One region of the Arthrobacter sp. T572 genome, then DNA from elsewhere that is predicted to be linked to it. Evidence: riboswitches for the same ligand, from Rfam matches in the RefSeq annotation. Region 1 holds a riboswitch; each other region holds the start of a gene.
What was found. A riboswitch is a leader RNA that binds a small molecule or an ion and turns the genes downstream of it on or off. The one in region 1 is predicted to bind thiamine pyrophosphate.
Positions count from the first base shown of each region.

Region 1 (5,398 bases):
TTACCCACGGGTACAGTGGTCATAACTGCAAGGGAAAGGCGGCAGACTGTGGCTGACGGCACACGGGCAAGCGACGGATCACCGGCTAAGCAGGAACGGAGCGGCACCACGCGTTCAGCGAGGTTGCCGCGGGATGAACGCCGCGCGCAGCTGCTCAATGCTGCCTTGGAAGTGTTCGTTTCCAATGGGTTCCATGGTGCTGCCATGGATGAAATCGCCGAGACCGCCCATGTGAGCAAGCCCGTCCTGTACCAACACTTTCCCTCCAAGCGCGAGCTTTACATGGCACTCCTGGACAGCCACCTGGCCGCGTTGACGGAACTGATGCTCACCGCCTTGAACTCCACCACGGACAACAAGGAACGCGTCAAGGCCGTGATGCGTGCGTACTACAAGTTCATCGCCGACGACGACCAGGCGCACCGCCTGGTGTTCGAATCGGACCTCATCAACGATCCCGACGTAAGTTCCCGGCTGGAAACGTTCAACAAGACCTTTGCCGACGCCGTGGCCCGCGTGATCGCGGAAGACACCAAACTGCCCCCTCTGGAGGCCCAGCTCCTGGGCCGGGGCCTGGCGGGAATGGCGCAGGTCAGCGCGCGTTACTGGCTGGAAACGGACGGGAACCTCGACCTCGATGTCGCCAGCGATCTGATCTATCGTTTAGCTTGGCGCGGAATCAGTCGATTCCCCAAAGAGTCCTAAGCTACAAATAGAGGACTGACTAAACTCTTGACTGGCTTGGAGGCCTTGCTGTGGAAGTAAAGATCGGCATTCAGAATGTTGGCCGCGAAATCGTGCTCGAATCCGCCCTCGATGCCGAGGCCGTCGCCAAGATCGTAGGGGAAGCTATCTCCAAGGGGTCTGACCTGCGTCTCACGGACGAGAAAGGCCGCCAGGTGATCGTTCCGGGCAGCGTCCTGGGATATGTGGAGATCGGCGCCGAGGAAGTCCGCCGCGTGGGCTTTGGCGCCCTCTAAAGCCACCGTTTCATAGCCAGCCGCAAGGAGAACCGATGCTGTCACTCGTCGTTGTGGTGCTAGCCACCGTTGCCACCGGCTTTATTGTGTGGGCCAATGACAAGCGCCACAGCAAGTACGGCATCGCGGTGCCGGCGGGCGTCGCTGCGGCTGCAGGTACGGTTGCCTGGATCATCTTCATCGCGTTCGGCCTGGGCTACCAGCCCGGCCTGACGTGGATCCCGTGGGTCCTCCCGATTGTGCTGGGCACGGCGGCAGCTGCGGGCGTAGCGGTCTTCCTGGGCCGGCAGCGGACAGCACACGACACTGCGGCCCTGACCAAGGCCCTCCGGCTCTAGGTCCCGGCAATGGCTGTGGCCACCACCCCTCGGGTGGTGGCCACAGCCGTTTGAGTCCCCGCCGCTGCAGGGAATGCAGCACCGGTCACAGGAACTCGGCACGGCCTTCCATGGCAGAGGACGCCAAAGCGTGCTCGCGCCGCGGTATACGGCCGGCACGCCGGGCGAGCCGGCCAGCCGCCACCGCATGCTTGAACGCCTCGCCCATCTGCGCAGGGTTTTGGGCCCTGGTAACAGCGGTAGCCAGCAGGACGGCGTCGCAGCCGAGTTCCATGGCCAGCGCCGCATCCGATGCCGTGCCAATGCCCGCATCCAGCACCACGGGAACGGAGGCACGGGACACGATCAGTTCGATGTTGTGCGGATTCAGGATGCCCAGTCCTGTCCCAATGGGCGATCCCAAAGGCATGACGGCCGTGGCTCCGAGGTTCTCCAGGCGCAGGGCAAGGACAGGATCATCGTTGGTATAGGCGAACACCTTGAAACCCCGGTTCACCAGTTGCTCCGTGGCATCCACCAGCTCCACTGCGTCCGGGAGGAGAGTGTGCTCGTCAGCGATGACCTCCAGCTTGACCCAATCGGTTTCCAGGGCTTCACGGGCCAGTTCGGCCGTCATCACCGCGTCTTTGGCAGTGAAGCATCCGGCCGTGTTGGGCAGTACGCGGATGCCGTTGTCCACCAGGAGCTGGAAAAGCGAGCCCGTCTCTGCCGGCGAGTACCGGCGCATGGCCACGGTGGTGAGCTCGGTGCCCGAGGCCAGGAGCGCCGCACCAAGTCCGTCCAGGCTCGGCGCCCCTCCGGTTCCCATGATGAGGCGGGACGAGAATCCGACTCCGTCTATGACCAGGGCGTCGTCGGTCCCGGTCTGCCGCGTATTGCCTGTGCTGGTGATGGTCATGCTCTCAGCCTCCCTGGACCGCAGTAACGAGTTCGAGTTCATCGCCGTCGGCCAGGGTCGTCGCGGCCCATTGGCTCCGCGGGACTACTTCGGAGTTGCGTGCGACGGCGACACCCAGCTTGCCGCCGTCGGCCGCCTGACCGCGGTGGTCCAAGGCGCGGCCGGTGACGTCGCTGACGAGGGTGCTGACGGATGCGTCGTCCGGCACTGAACGGGCAGTGCCATTGAGTTTGATGTTCATGCGGGTTCCTTGATCGACGTGCGTGGTGCGGGAGGAAGTTCATGCTGTGCAGTTGGCGCAAAACGGTCCGGTGCGAACCGCGACCAGCGCGGGTCGCTGGAGCCGCCCAGCAGCCCGCCCACGATCTTTGCCGCGACCGGGGTGAGGAGGACGCCGTGGCGGAAGAAGCCGGTGGCGATGACCAGTCCGGGAACCTCCCCGGTGCTGCCGGTCACCCGTCCCAGCAGGGGTGCGTTGTCCGGTGTGCCTGGCCGTGCACGTGCCGTGGCCTCGAGCAGCTCGAGTTCGGCGACGGCGGGCACCAGGACCTGGGCATCGCGAAGGAGCTGGTAGACACCTCCGGCTGAGACTGCGTTGGACGTGGCAGAAAGGTTGTCTTCGCGCTGCGTTGCCCCGATGACCACGGTCCCGTCGTCACGCGGGACGATGTAGACCGGGACCCCGCGCACCATTCCCCGGACCGTGGCTGTCACGAGCGGGCGCAGGTGCTCCGGCACGAGAAGCCGCAGGATATCCCCGTAGACGGGACGAACGGGAAGGGACAGCCCATCAGGGAGTCCGTCGAGCTTGGCGGCGCCGAGTCCGTTGGCCACCACCGTCTCCGCAGCCCGGACTTTTATGCCGGACTCCAGCCCCACACCCAACACCCGGTCCTCCTCGCGGAGCAACCGGGTTGCGGACTCCGTCACCAGGAAACCGTCGGCGGCCCCGGAGACCCAGGTCTGGTCTTCCGGAGAATGGGAGGCCAGGACCGACATCAGGCCGGCGGCCAGCCTCCGCGGGTCCACCTGGTGGTCGGAGGGGATATCGAAAGCACAGGAAATTTGCGGGCTCAAAAGCGGTTCGCGCTCCCGCGCTTCCCGCAGGGCCAGCGGCGCCACGGCCAATCCGGCCGCAAGCTGGGCGGACCGCAGATCGGTCAAGGCACGGCGGTCGGCAGCGTCGGCACCCACACCAAGTGTCGGCGTCGTGCAGTAACCGATGGCTGTTCCACGTCCGGCGAGGTCCGCCGCGAAAGCCGGCCACAACCGGGCTGATTCCAGCATGAGTTCCAGGAGGTCTTCCTCCTGGTAATGGAGTTCGCTGACGGGGGCGAGCATGCCTGCTGCTGCGAAAGTGGCCCCCGTGGCAGGTGCGGGATCGACCACCACCACCGAACGGCCGGCCGCCCGGGCCTCGTGCGCGATGCCCAATCCGATGATCCCGCCACCGATGACGATCACGTCTGCTTCAAGGTCCGGTGCTGTTTCCGGAACGGGCCGGGATACGACCATGTTTTTCCCTTCCCTACGCCGGTATTACCCGGATCAGGTCAAGCGGTCGGCGCTGAAGCCCTCTCAGCCGGGCAGTCATATGACGCTGCCACGGCTCCCGCAGTACGAGCCCAGTTTAGAGGAACTACTCTGGTTTCCATGACCCAGCCCAACGCCATTGCTTCTGCCCGCCTCTACCTGTGCACCGACGCACGCCAGGAGAAGGAGGACTTTGCGGACTTTGTGGACGCCGCCTTCGCCGGTGGCGTGGACATCATCCAGCTCCGGGACAAGTCCATGGAGGCCGGCCGGGAGCTGGAGCTCCTGGAGGTCCTCGGCAAGGCCGCTGCACGCCACGGAAAGTTGTGGGCGGTCAACGACCGGGCCGATGTTGCCAGTGTTTCCGGGGCTCCGGTCTTCCACATCGGCCAGAAGGACCTTCCGCTTCCGGCCGCCCGGCAGCTCCTGCCCGGTGCCGCGATAGGCCTCTCCACCCACACTCCGGAACAGGCCGATGCCGCCATCGCGGCGTCGCAGGTGCCGGGCGGGCTGGACTATTTCTGTGTCGGACCCGTATGGGCCACTCCCACAAAACCCGGTCGCGCGGCCGTTGGACTGGAGCTGGTCACATTTGCCGCAGAAGCAGTGGAACGTGCCCGCGGGAACGACGCCGCGGGCGCTGATCTGCCCTGGTTCGCCATCGGCGGGATCGACCTCGGCAACGTCGAGGACGTAGTGGCCGCAGGTGCCGCAAGGATCGTGGTGGTTCGCGCCATCACGGAGGCGGACGATCCGACGGCGGCGGCAAGGTCGCTGCTCGAGGCCCTCGACGCCGGCCGCTGACGGTCAGGGGGCCAGTCCCAGGCCCGACATCCTCTGTCCGTGCCCCGCTGCCAGGTCCGCAGTCAAGCGGCCCACCGCTTCCCGCGCCTCCCCGCCGGCCTTGAGCACGGGGCCCAGCCAGGGATGTTCCAGTCCCACCCGCTGTGCCTGCGTCAGTGCTTCCCCCACGAGCCTCCGTGCCCACAGCGCGAGTCGTGACGCGAGCCTGGGATCGTCGGCGAGCGCCTTCCGCAGCAGCATGCGGAGGGCCTCCGTGGCATGGTCGGCAGAAGCGACCTGGTGCACGACCACCTGTGTTCGGGCGTCGAGGAATCCTGCGACGGTACGGTAGAAGTCAGCCGAGACCGTATCGATGACGTAGGCCTTCATGACCGACTCGTACCAGTCGCCCGGCCGGGTGCGCTCATGGAAGTGGTCGAAGGACCGTTGGAATGGCAGCATGGCATCCTCGGGATCAACGCCCAACCCGGCGAGGTGGTCGCTGATCATGGCGAAGTTTCCGTAGGCTCCCACGGCAATCTTGCCCAGCATGGCCGCATCCCGCAGGGTGGGAGCATGCCGGGAGTCCGCGGACAGCCTCCCGAAGGCCGACAACTCCCCGTAGGCCATGGCCCCAAGGAGCTCGATCGCAAGGGTGCCAACTGGAGCATTGCTGTCCTGGGAAGTGCCCATGCTTCAAGACTATCGGCGGTTTTCGGGCTAATGTGACTTTCGTGTCACATCATCGGATAGCTCCCAACGTCGACGACTCCACGGACCAGCTTGCCGATGCCCTGGCTGCCTTGAGGACGGAGCTGGATCTTCCCCGGGAGTACCCGGCACCGGCTGTGGAGGAGGCCCGGCGC
Region 1 is NZ_JBRAZQ010000002.1:2,829,715-2,835,112, forward strand. Features, by position in the region: gene ACUYMZ_RS14240 (TetR/AcrR family transcriptional regulator) at 1-705, shown strand, start outside; gene ACUYMZ_RS14245 (DUF3107 domain-containing protein) at 756-980, shown strand; gene ACUYMZ_RS14250 (hypothetical protein) at 1,016-1,318, shown strand; gene ACUYMZ_RS14255 (thiazole synthase) at 1,404-2,216, opposite strand; gene thiS (sulfur carrier protein ThiS) at 2,221-2,457, opposite strand; gene thiO (glycine oxidase ThiO) at 2,454-3,731, opposite strand; TPP riboswitch at 3,725-3,842, opposite strand; gene thiE (thiamine phosphate synthase) at 3,870-4,553, shown strand; gene ACUYMZ_RS14275 (ferritin-like fold-containing protein) at 4,557-5,225, opposite strand; gene ACUYMZ_RS14280 (RNB domain-containing ribonuclease) at 5,267-5,398, shown strand, end outside.

Region 2 (5,398 bases), 430 kb from region 1:
TGAGGACTTCTCCAAGCTGATCGTCTCCGGCGACGACGCGTGGGACACCATCGAGGCCTACGTGACCTACGTGGCCCCGGACCTGGTGGGCCGCCTGGAAAAGTGGAGCAAGGACCAAGACATCTTCGCCGCGTGGCGCATTGACGAGCAGATCCACAAGGCCCTGGAACGCAAGGTCTTCCTGCCCTCCGGCGGCTCGCTGGTGATTGACCGGACAGAAGCCATGACCGTGGTTGACGTCAATACCGGCAAGTTCACCGGCAGCGGTGGAAACCTTGAGGAGACCGTCACCAAGAACAACCTCGAGGCCGCTGAGGAAGTCGTCCGCCAACTTCGCCTCCGGGACATTGGTGGCATCATCGTCATCGACTTCATCGACATGGTCCTCGAATCCAACCGCGACCTCGTGCTACGTCGCCTGGTGGAGTGCCTTGGCCGCGACCGGACCAAGCATCAGGTAGCTGAAGTGACATCGCTGGGCCTGGTCCAGATGACGCGCAAGCGCATGGGTACCGGACTGCTTGAAGTCTTCGGCGAGCAGTGTGAACACTGCGCCGGACGCGGTGTTGTCACGCATGACGAACCCGTGGAGCACCGCCGAGCCAATGCGGTTGCCGTCGAGCAGCACCGCCCCCACTCCGAGCCGCAGCAGCCGGCGCCCCGCACGGAGCGCAAGCGCCGCCGTGGCAAGGGTGGTGGACAGGGGAACGGTGAAGCGTCCGTTGCCCACGCCCCGTCCCCGGCAGCGCCGGCACCAGCCGCCGCCACCGAAGCCATGGACCCGGTTCGCCAGGCCAAGGCCGAGGCGACCCGCGCCGCCCTGGCCACGATCGCTGCCGCCGCCCATGCCGCACACCTGCACGACGACGAGGTCCACCGTGCCGAGGAAGCGGCCCGCGCAGCGGCGCAGGCCGGAGATGCAGCTGAAGCCAAGGAAGCACCTGCCGGGCAGGCTCCCACGGAGGATTCGTCCGCCAGGGAATCGGCCTCTGCGTCCAAGGAAGGCCGGACCGCGCCTGTCCTGCGGTTCGGCGGCGAGGAAGTTGCACTGCCGTTCGTTGAACACCAGGAGGAACCGCAGCCGGCCAAGCCGACCATGAGCCTGGATCTGTTGGCGGAAGCGTTCTCGCACCTGGGCGCCGCTCCAGAGCCCGAACCCCAGGCACCCGCTTCCGGTGGCGGTTCCGCCGAGGCCACGGACGCAGTGGCAACCGGCCAGGATTCGGATACCGGACATGCCGTGGCGGAGGCCGGGGCACGGGCCCGCGGCCGCCGCGGACGCCGGAACCGCAGCGCAAGCAGGGCCCAGGGTGCTGCCAACGAGACCAACATCGAGCAGCATGAGACGGGTACTTCGGCGGGCGGTGGTTCCTCGCACGAAGCCAAGGCCCCGGCAAAACCTGCCGAAAAGACCGCAGGCGAAGAGCCCATCATCCTCGGTGTCGGTGTCCCGGCCTCCGAGCTGTAGCTCTTCGGCGCTGATTGGCGCTCCAACCCGATAGGGATTGACGCGGCCCGCGGATTTTCCTGCACAGGCACACTGCAGCAGGATTCCGGGGGCCGTAGTCATATCCGTGGAGCAACTGCGCGTGGGTTTCGGAGGGCCGGTGTTTCCCGGCTAGTCTTGGGGATTGACACGGGGTGCCGGGCGTCGGGCCCGGCTGAGATCCAGACCCGTTGAACCTGTCCGGTTAGCACCGGCGAAGGGATGTCCCCATGACTTCTTTGTCGTCTTCTTCCGCCTACCCTGATTCTGCCGTCTACCCGGCAGTCCCCGGCTCTGCCAGGCCACCGCGTGTTCTGAGCATTGCAGGCTCGGATCCGTCCGGGGGAGCGGGAATCCAGGCAGACCTGAAGGCAATTTCTGCCCTCGGGGGTTACGGCATGGCCGCCGTCACCGCCCTCACCGCCCAAAATACCCTTGGCGTCAGCAGTGTCCATGTGCCGCCGGTGGAATTCCTGCGCCAGCAGTTGGAAGCGGTCGGCAGCGACATCACGATCGATGCCGTCAAGATCGGGATGTTGGGCGACGCGGAGGTCATTGACGAGGTCCGCAGCTGGCTCGGAACGGTGCGTCCCGCCGTCGTGGTCCTTGATCCCGTGATGGTAGCCACCAGCGGCGACCGCCTCCTGAGGGAAACCGCTGAGGAAGCATTGCGTCATCTTCTGCCCCTGGCGGACCTGGTCACCCCCAACCTCCCCGAACTTGCCATGCTGCTCGGAGAACCTGAGGCCGCGGACTGGGCATCGGCACTCGACCAGGGAAAGCGCCTGGCCGCGGCTTGCGGAAATACCGTGCTGGTCAAAGGCGGGCACCTTGCCGGTGACGATTGCCCCGACGCCTTGGTCAACACGGGCGGTTTGCTGCGCCAGGACATCATCGAGGTTGGCGGACCGCGTGTCTACACCGGCAACAGCCACGGAACGGGTTGCTCGCTTTCATCGGCATTGGCCACCGTGCAGGCCCGGACCGGTGATTGGGAAGCTTCCCTTCGGGAAGTGAAGCCGTGGTTGCTGCAGGCACTCCGGGACGCTGACAGGCTGGAGGTCGGCCAGGGCAGCGGCCCCATCCATCATTTCCACCACCTTGAGGCCTCCGCGGCGCCAGGTACCTTCGCGGCGCGGTTATGGGCAGTCGCGTCCAAGGAGCTCGGGGCCATCAACGCGTTGCCGTTTATCGAGGGGCTGGAATCGGGTGCGCTGCCAGAGTCCTGGTTCAACTACTACCTCGCCCAGGACGCGCTTTACCTCAACGGATACTCGCGGGTCCTGGCCAGGGCGGGGGCACTGGCTCCCAGCGAGGAAGAGCAGCTGTTCTGGGCCAAAGCCTCGCAGGTGTGCCTGGAGGTGGAATCGGAGTTGCACCGGAACTGGCTGGCCGCGCGCCGCACCAGCCAGGCGACCGGGCCGGTTACCAAGTCCTATGTGGACCATCTCCTGGCGGCCTCGGCATCAGGCAGCTATGGTGTGCTGCTCGCGGCGATCCTGCCCTGCTACTGGCTTTACGCCGAGGTGGGACACCGCCTGCATGCTTCCTATGTCCGGAACGGCGAACCGGGCAGCCACCCTTATGCGGACTGGCTCCGGACCTACGCAGACGAAGAATTCGCCGAAGCGACCAGGACCGCCATCAGGTTCACCGACCTGGCAGCGGCTTCTGCCTCAGGGCAAGAGCGGGCGGCGATGGTGGAAGCCTTTGCCCACTCCTGCCGCTACGAGACAGCCTTCTTCGACGCTCCACGCTTGTTCGCGTAATGGCCTTCCAGCGCGTCGAACCAGCAAAGCCGCCCGTCCGCGGTAGGCTGTATGGGCACGGTGCCGGGCGAGTCCGTTCCAGTGGTGACAAGCGTCACCTCCAGGGCTCCGGGCCCGGCCTCATTTGCGACTGAAGGTCAAACTAGCGTAATCTTGATCTTCGGTGCTTACGCCAACACTTGGGTTATGCCCCTTGGAATTGTTCATGGGATGACTCGCGGGCTTCGATCTGAAGTCCACGGCGTTGAGGCACAGCGCGAACCGGGCCCTGCGTTGGATCAAGGTTCCGCACGCAAATTTAGTAAGAAACGTCGAGAGAAGTGAGTACCCAAGTGGTGTACGCGATTGTCCGCGCAGGCGGCCGCCAAGAAAAGGTTTCCGTTGGAGACTACGTAACGCTGAACCGCGTCCCCGGTGGAGCCGGCAGCACGCTTGAGCTGCCCGCCTTGCTCCTGGTTGACGGCGACAAGGTCACCTCCGCAGCTGCGGACCTGGCCAAGGTCAAGGTTACGGCTGAGATCCTTGAAGACCTCCGCGGTCCCAAGATCGTCATCCAGAAGTTCAAGAACAAGACCGGCTACAAGAAGCGCCAGGGTCACCGTCAGGAACTGACCAAGATCAAGATCACGAGCATCGCGTAACTTCCGTTACCGGTTCACGTTTTTCAGTTTCCCAGAATTTTAGAGGCAGGCATTTCACATGGCACACAAAAAAGGCGCGAGCTCCACTCGCAACGGTCGTGACTCCAACGCACAGCGCCTCGGCGTCAAGCGCTTCGGTGGTCAGGTAGTTTCCGCAGGCGAGATCATCGTCCGCCAGCGTGGCACCCACTTCCACCCCGGTGCAGGCGTCGGCCGCGGTGGCGACGACACCCTGTTCGCACTGCAGGCAGGTGCGGTTGAGTTCGGCACCCGCCGCGGTCGCCGCGTAGTGAACATCGTTGCTGCTGCAGCTGCAGAGTAACACCACGTTCTGAACCGGTGGAGCGGGCCAACAGGCCCGCTCCACCGTTCTTTTAACCGCATTACAATCGACTGGGACGCCCTGGGCGTGCCGGTTCCGGCAATCATGCCGGCAACAGCAACAAGAGGAGATTCACGTGGCGAGCTTTGTTGACCGGGTAGTCCTGCACGTATCCGGCGGAACCGGCGGCCACGGCTGTGTCTCTGTCAAACGGGAAAAATTCAAGCCCCTTGGCGGCCCGGACGGCGGCAACGGCGGCAACGGGGGAGATGTCATCCTTCGGGTGTCGTCACAAACAACCACGCTGCTGGACTACCACCACGCACCGCACCGCCACGCCACCAACGGTGGCCCGGGCATGGGTGACTGGCGTGGCGGCAAGAATGGCGAAACCCTGATCCTGCCCGTTCCGGACGGCACCGTGGTAAAAACCAAGGACGGCGAAGTCCTTGCCGACCTCGTGGGCGAGGGTACCGAGTACGTCGCCGCGGCCGGTGGCCAGGGCGGCCTCGGCAATGCCGCGCTTTCGTCGCAGAAGCGCCGCGCTCCCGGTTTCGCCCTGTTGGGAATCGAGGGTGAGTCCGCGGACATCGTCCTCGAACTGAAATCCATCGCTGACATCGCACTGGTTGGCTTTCCGTCAGCCGGCAAGTCGAGCCTGATCGCTGCCATGTCCGCCGCCCGTCCCAAGATTGCCGACTACCCCTTCACCACCCTTGTTCCCAACCTGGGCGTTGTGCAGGCCGGAGACGTCCGCTTCACCATTGCCGACGTTCCGGGCCTGATCGAAGGCGCCAGCGAGGGCCGCGGCCTGGGCCACAACTTCCTCCGCCACGTGGAGCGCTGCGCCGCCCTGGTGCACGTTCTGGACTGCGGAACCCTTGAATCGGACCGCGACCCCCTCTCCGACCTGGCCATCATCGAGGCGGAGCTGGAAAAGTACGCGGTGGACATGAGCTACGCCGGCACGGACGGCGAGGTTGTACCACTGAATGAGCGGCCCAAACTGGTGGTGCTGAACAAGGTGGACCTTCCGGACGGCCGGGACATGGCGGAATTTGTCCGGCCGGACCTTGAGGCACGTGGATACCGGGTCTTTGAGGTATCCGCCACCAGCCACGAGGGGCTTCGCCCGCTCAGCTTCGCCATGGCGGAGATCGTGAAGTCCGCCCGTGACGCG
Region 2 is NZ_JBRAZQ010000002.1:2,398,338-2,403,735, reverse strand. Features, by position in the region: gene ACUYMZ_RS12320 (Rne/Rng family ribonuclease) at 1-1,468, shown strand, start outside; TPP riboswitch at 1,628-1,726, shown strand; gene thiD (bifunctional hydroxymethylpyrimidine kinase/phosphomethylpyrimidine kinase) at 1,717-3,255, shown strand; gene rplU (50S ribosomal protein L21) at 3,588-3,896, shown strand; gene rpmA (50S ribosomal protein L27) at 3,955-4,218, shown strand; gene obgE (GTPase ObgE) at 4,355-5,398, shown strand, end outside.
Region 2: another riboswitch for thiamine pyrophosphate. It lies ahead of thiD (bifunctional hydroxymethylpyrimidine kinase/phosphomethylpyrimidine kinase); the one in region 1 lies ahead of thiO (glycine oxidase ThiO).

Region 3 (5,398 bases), 350 kb from region 1:
ACCAGCCTTCGTCGTCCACCTCGTCGAGGTCGTCGGTTTCGATGAACAGCTTGGCCCCGCGGATCAGTTCGGCGCCATTGCGGTCCGGCACTTCCTCGAAGCCCAGCAGGAGGATGTCCTTGTTCCACCGGGCGCTGCGGATGGTCAGGGGACCTGCCGTGGCCGGCTCCACCAAAAACTCTGTCCCGGCAACGAACCGCTCGGACGGAGCATCGGTGAGCACCTGGACTGTCACCTCGCCGCGGATACCGTGTGGTTTGCCGACCCGGGCCACCTGGAGCTGCATGGATTCCTCTGGATTCTTGTTGTGCCCCGTGCCGTGCCGGCGGGTGGGCGCTGATGGGATTCTTACTGGAACTGATTGTCGGGAAAGCAGTCCGGCCCCTCCACCATATTCGGTGAAGGGGCCGGACCTAAGGCAAATGTTGCTGAGCGCGTTACCGGCGACGGTCGGTGTCGACGACGTCGACCCTGACCTGCTCGCCTCCAGCCAAGGCTGCAACCACAGTGCGCAAGGCACGGGCGGTGCGTCCCTGGCGGCCGATTACCCGGCCGAGGTCGTCCTGGTGAACCCGCACTTCGAGGGATTCCCCACGGCGGTTGTTCTTGGCACTGACCTTGACATCCTCAGGGCTGTCAACGATCCCACGGACCAGATGCTCGAGCGCTTCTGCCAGCAACTTACTCAGCCTCGGTGGTCTCTGCTTCAGCAGCTTCGGCCTCGGCGTCGTCCTTCTTGGCCTTCTTGGTGATGGCTTCCGGAATGATGACGGAACCCTTCTCCGGAGCCACGAAAGCTTCCTTCGGAGCCTTGGTCTTCAGGGTGCCTTCCTGGCCAGGCAGGCCCTTGAACTTCTGCCAGTCACCGGTGATCTTGAGGATCGCAGCAACCTGCTCGGTGGGCTGGGCGCCAACGGACAGCCAGTACTGGGCACGCTCGGAAGCGACCTCGATGTACGAGGGCTCCTCGGTCGGGTGGTACTTGCCGATTTCCTCGATGGCACGGCCGTCGCGCTTGGCGCGGGAGTCCATGACAACAATGCGGTAGTACGGTGCGCGCATCTTACCGAGGCGCTTAAGGCGAATCTTTACGGCCACTTTTGTGGTCACTCCTGTTTCTGAAACGGGGTTGAACCCGACGTTCTGCACCCGTGGGGCGGGCCATACTTGGGGGTTCGAAGGACAAGATACGAGCACGGAGAGAGGGGCCGCACCGATCGAGTACCTGTCCATTGTGCCAGATGGGCCGCACAATTACGACTTGGCCGGACTCCACCCCTGTGGACTTGGTCACGTCCACCTTCATGCGAGGGTCAGGACACCGACCAGACGTAAAGCCCGGCGCGGTCCGCTTTCTCCACATCGGAGGCAAGGGCTGCCAGTTGCTGGACGTACCCTTTGGACTCGGCCGCCCCGAAAGGCATGTCTTCCTGCCCTGCCCAGGCCTCGGCGACGTCATCAAGGACATTGCCGTCACCTTCGCTTTCATACGTCAGCAATTCAGCCAACGCGCGAACCATCGCTTCGGGGACCCCAAGCAGGGCATCGCTGGTGACATCCACCAGGGCCAGCTCATAGTCGGCTCCGGCTGCGTGGACCGCCTGCCCGGCGAGGTCGCCGAGTTGTTCAACCTCAAAGTCACTGATGCCGTCAATCCGGACAGCAGATCCGGCAACGCCGGCTCCGCCGTCGAGGGCGGCGGCCCGTTTGAGTGCTTCATCGTGGGTGGCTACAAAAATTTCGGCAAAGCCCATGGAAAGTCATCCCATTCCGTCGTGCTGACACGGCAGGGGCGCAGGACATGCCGGCCCCTGCTCCAACATTGCCCAGCCTAGTGCAGGCCGGGCCCCGCGACCGCCACCCGCAACTGGTTGCGCCACGGGTCCTCAAAACGAAGCTCCCTGCCTGTGTGGTGGCTGGACAGGCCCGCAACCTTCAGCCGGTCCGCCAACGCCAGGACGTGGTCGTCGCCAGGGACTTCAATCAGGACTTCACCCAGGCCCAGCGTGTCCCGGCGCGGCCCGGCACCGCGGCTGTTCCAGACATTCATGGCCATGTGGTGGTGGTAGCCACCCGCCGAGACGAACAAGGCCTGGCCGTGCCAGCCGGCGGTCCGCTCGAACCCCAGGGTGTCCACGTAGAACTTTTGCGCCGTCGCAACGTCGCCTACCTGAAGGTGGACATGCCCGACGCCGGCACCGGCCCGGGCCTGGCCCGTCACCGCCTCTTCGCTCAGGTACTGCTGAAGGTAGGCCTGCGGCGGCAGGGCAACGTTGTCCATGACCACGTTCTTTCCGTCCCACTGCCACACGCTCCGGGGCTTGTCGTAGTACAACTCGATGCCATTGCCTTCGGGATCGGTGAAGTAGAACGCCTCGCTGACCAGGTGGTCGGCACTGCCGACGAAGGCACGGGGCTCGTATTGCGCGGCAGTGGCAATGGTCGCGGCCAGGGCGGGCTGGTCTTCGAACAGGATCGCAGTATGGAAGAGGCCGGCCTCGCCCCTGCCGGGAATCTGCAGGCCTGCGGCCGGAGCCAGGTGGACTACGGGCTTGCCGAGGCGGCCCAGGTACAGCCCGCCGTCCTGTTCCGCGACCACCTCCAACCCCAAGGCGCGCTGGTAGTAGTCGCTCATGAGCTTCATGTCGCCCACTTTGAGCATGACAGTGCCCATGGAGAGATCGGCAGGCAGCAGGTCCTGGCTGGATGAAGTGGTCATGTGAAGCTCCCGGTGATCAAGCTGGCCGCTTTTCGGCTCGTTCTACCTCTCTAAATTACTTGAAGCTTCAATTTATTCCCAGCGGAGGACGTTGCCCCTTAGGACCACGTGGCTCAACCGGTGGACGGTGGCAAGCTCCTGACGGGGATCCGCGCGGCACACCACCACATCGGCAGGTGCCCCCTCGCTGATTCCTTCCGTCCCCAACCATGCCCTGGCACCCCACGTGGCGGCATTCAGCACCGCGGCAGGCGGCAGGCCGGCGTCGTGCAGTTCCTGCATCTCGTCGGCGATCCGGCCATGCTTGATGACGCTGCCGGCGTCAGTGCCGGCATAAATGGAAACGCCGGCCTCATAGGCTTCAAAAACCCGCTCGCGCCGGCGTTCCCACAGGCTGGTCATGTGCTGCGCGTAGTCGGGAAACTTTGGCTTGGCCTGCGCCGCGATGTCGGGAAAGGTGGCAATGTTGACCAGGGTGGGAACGATCGGAACATCCTGTTCCACGAGGCGCGGGATGTGCCGCGGCAGCAACCCGGTGGCATGCTCTATGCAGTCGATTCCGCCGTCCAGCATGTGGTCGATGGTCTGTTCCGCGAAGCAATGCGCGGTAACCCGGGCGCCTTCGTCATGCGCGGCAGCTATGGCTTCCTTGACGACCCCGGCCGGAAATGACGCGGTCAAGTCCCCCACTCCCCTGTCAATCCAGTCGCCCACCAGCTTGACCCAGCCATCGCCGTCGCGCGCTTCTTTCCGGACGGTCTCCACCAGTTCATCCGGCTCCACTTCGTGGCCCAGACCCCGCAGGTACCGCTTGCTGCGGGCAATGTGCCGGCCGGCCCGGATGAGGCGCGGAAGGTCCTCCCTTTGCTGGACCCAGCGGGTATTGCCGGGCGAACCGGCGTCGCGGATCAGCAGCGTTCCGGCGTTCCGGTCCGCCATGGCCTGGGCGAGCGTGGTCTCCTCATCCACCGCACCACCGGGCCCCAGCCCGATGTGGCAATGCGCGTCGACGAAGCCCGGCAGCACCCATCCGGCAAGCACTCTGTCCGGCGGCGTTGCGGGACGTTCAAAAGTCAGCTTTCCGTCAACTGACCACAATCCCCGGCGTTCGTCATCGGCTGCAACCAGCACCGGACCGCTGAATTCAATGATGTTGGCCATGGCAGAAGCCTAGTGCGACGAACCCCGCCCCGCCCCTTTCGAAAGCTTGTGACTGGGAGCACCCGCTGCCCCTGTGGTAGCTTCTTCCCTGACCACACGGGAGCCCTTGCAGGGGCTGAGATCGGGCTGAAGCAGTCTGCGACCGTCGAACCTGTCCGGGTAATGCCGGCGAAGGAAGTGAGTAATCCTTGAGCACCACAGAAACACAGCACAGCCCTGCCCGGAACCAGACTGCGCCAGCCGGGGAAGCCGTCACGCAGTCGCTGAAGTCCCATTCGCTGGCTTGGGTGGAGGATCCGGGCCACGGCATCCGCGTACCGGTGACCGAGATCGCCCTGGAACCCTCCCCCAACGGGCAGGCCAACGATCCTTTGCGGGTGTACCGCACGGCCGGCCCGGGAAGTGATCCGGTAGTCGGTCTGGAACCGTTCAGGAAGGCCTGGATCGAGGAACGCGGCGATACGGAAAGCTACACGGGCCGGGAACGCAACCTGCTCGACGACGGCAAGTCGGCCGTGCGGCGCGGAGCAGCGTCTGCGGAGTGGAAGGGTGCACAACCGGTGCCCCGCCGCGCCGTCGAAGGCAAGACCGTCACCCAGATGCATTACGCCAGGCAGGGCATCGTCACCCCGGAAATGCGGTTCGTGGCCCTGCGGGAGAACTGCGACGTGGAGCTGGTCCGCAGCGAAGTCGCTGCAGGGCGGGCCATCATCCCGAACAATATCAACCACCCGGAATCGGAACCGATGATCATCGGCAAGGCCTTCCTGGTGAAGATCAACGCCAACATCGGCAACTCGGCTGTCACCAGCTCCATTGCCGAGGAAGTCGACAAACTGCAGTGGGCCACGCAGTGGGGCGCAGACACCGTCATGGATTTGTCCACGGGAGATGACATCCACACGACCCGCGAATGGATCATCCGGAACTCACCCGTGCCCATCGGCACGGTTCCGATCTACCAGGCTTTGGAAAAGGTCAATGGTGAGGCCAATAACCTCACGTGGGAAATCTTCCGTGACACGGTGATCGAACAGTGCGAGCAAGGTGTGGACTACATGACCATCCATGCCGGCGTCCTCCTGCGGTACGTGCCCCTCACCGCCAACCGGGTCACGGGCATCGTGTCCCGCGGTGGCTCCATCATGGCCGGCTGGTGCCTGGCCCACCACAAGGAGAACTTCCTTTACACGCACTTCGATGAGCTGTGCGAAATCTTCGCAAAGTACGACGTTGCCTTCTCACTCGGTGACGGCCTCCGCCCCGGAGCCACAGCCGACGCCAACGATGCCGCGCAGTTCGCCGAACTGGACACCCTTGCCGAGCTGACCCAGCGAGCCTGGGAATACGACGTCCAGGTCATGGTCGAAGGACCGGGCCACATCCCTTTCCACCTGGTGCGGGAGAATGTGGAACGCCAGCAGGAACTGTGCAAGGGGGCTCCGTTCTACACCCTCGGGCCGCTCGTGACAGACGTTGCCCCGGGTTATGACCACATCACCTCCGCCATCGGTGCCA
Region 3 is NZ_JBRAZQ010000002.1:2,480,457-2,485,854, forward strand. Features, by position in the region: gene rimM (ribosome maturation factor RimM) at 1-286, opposite strand, end outside; gene ACUYMZ_RS12715 (RNA-binding protein) at 438-680, opposite strand; gene rpsP (30S ribosomal protein S16) at 682-1,098, opposite strand; gene ACUYMZ_RS12725 (hypothetical protein) at 1,314-1,754, opposite strand; gene ACUYMZ_RS12730 (VOC family protein) at 1,832-2,719, opposite strand; gene ACUYMZ_RS12735 (amidohydrolase family protein) at 2,792-3,880, opposite strand; TPP riboswitch at 3,967-4,074, shown strand; gene thiC (phosphomethylpyrimidine synthase ThiC) at 4,069-5,398, shown strand, end outside.
Region 3: another riboswitch for thiamine pyrophosphate. It lies ahead of thiC (phosphomethylpyrimidine synthase ThiC); the one in region 1 lies ahead of thiO (glycine oxidase ThiO).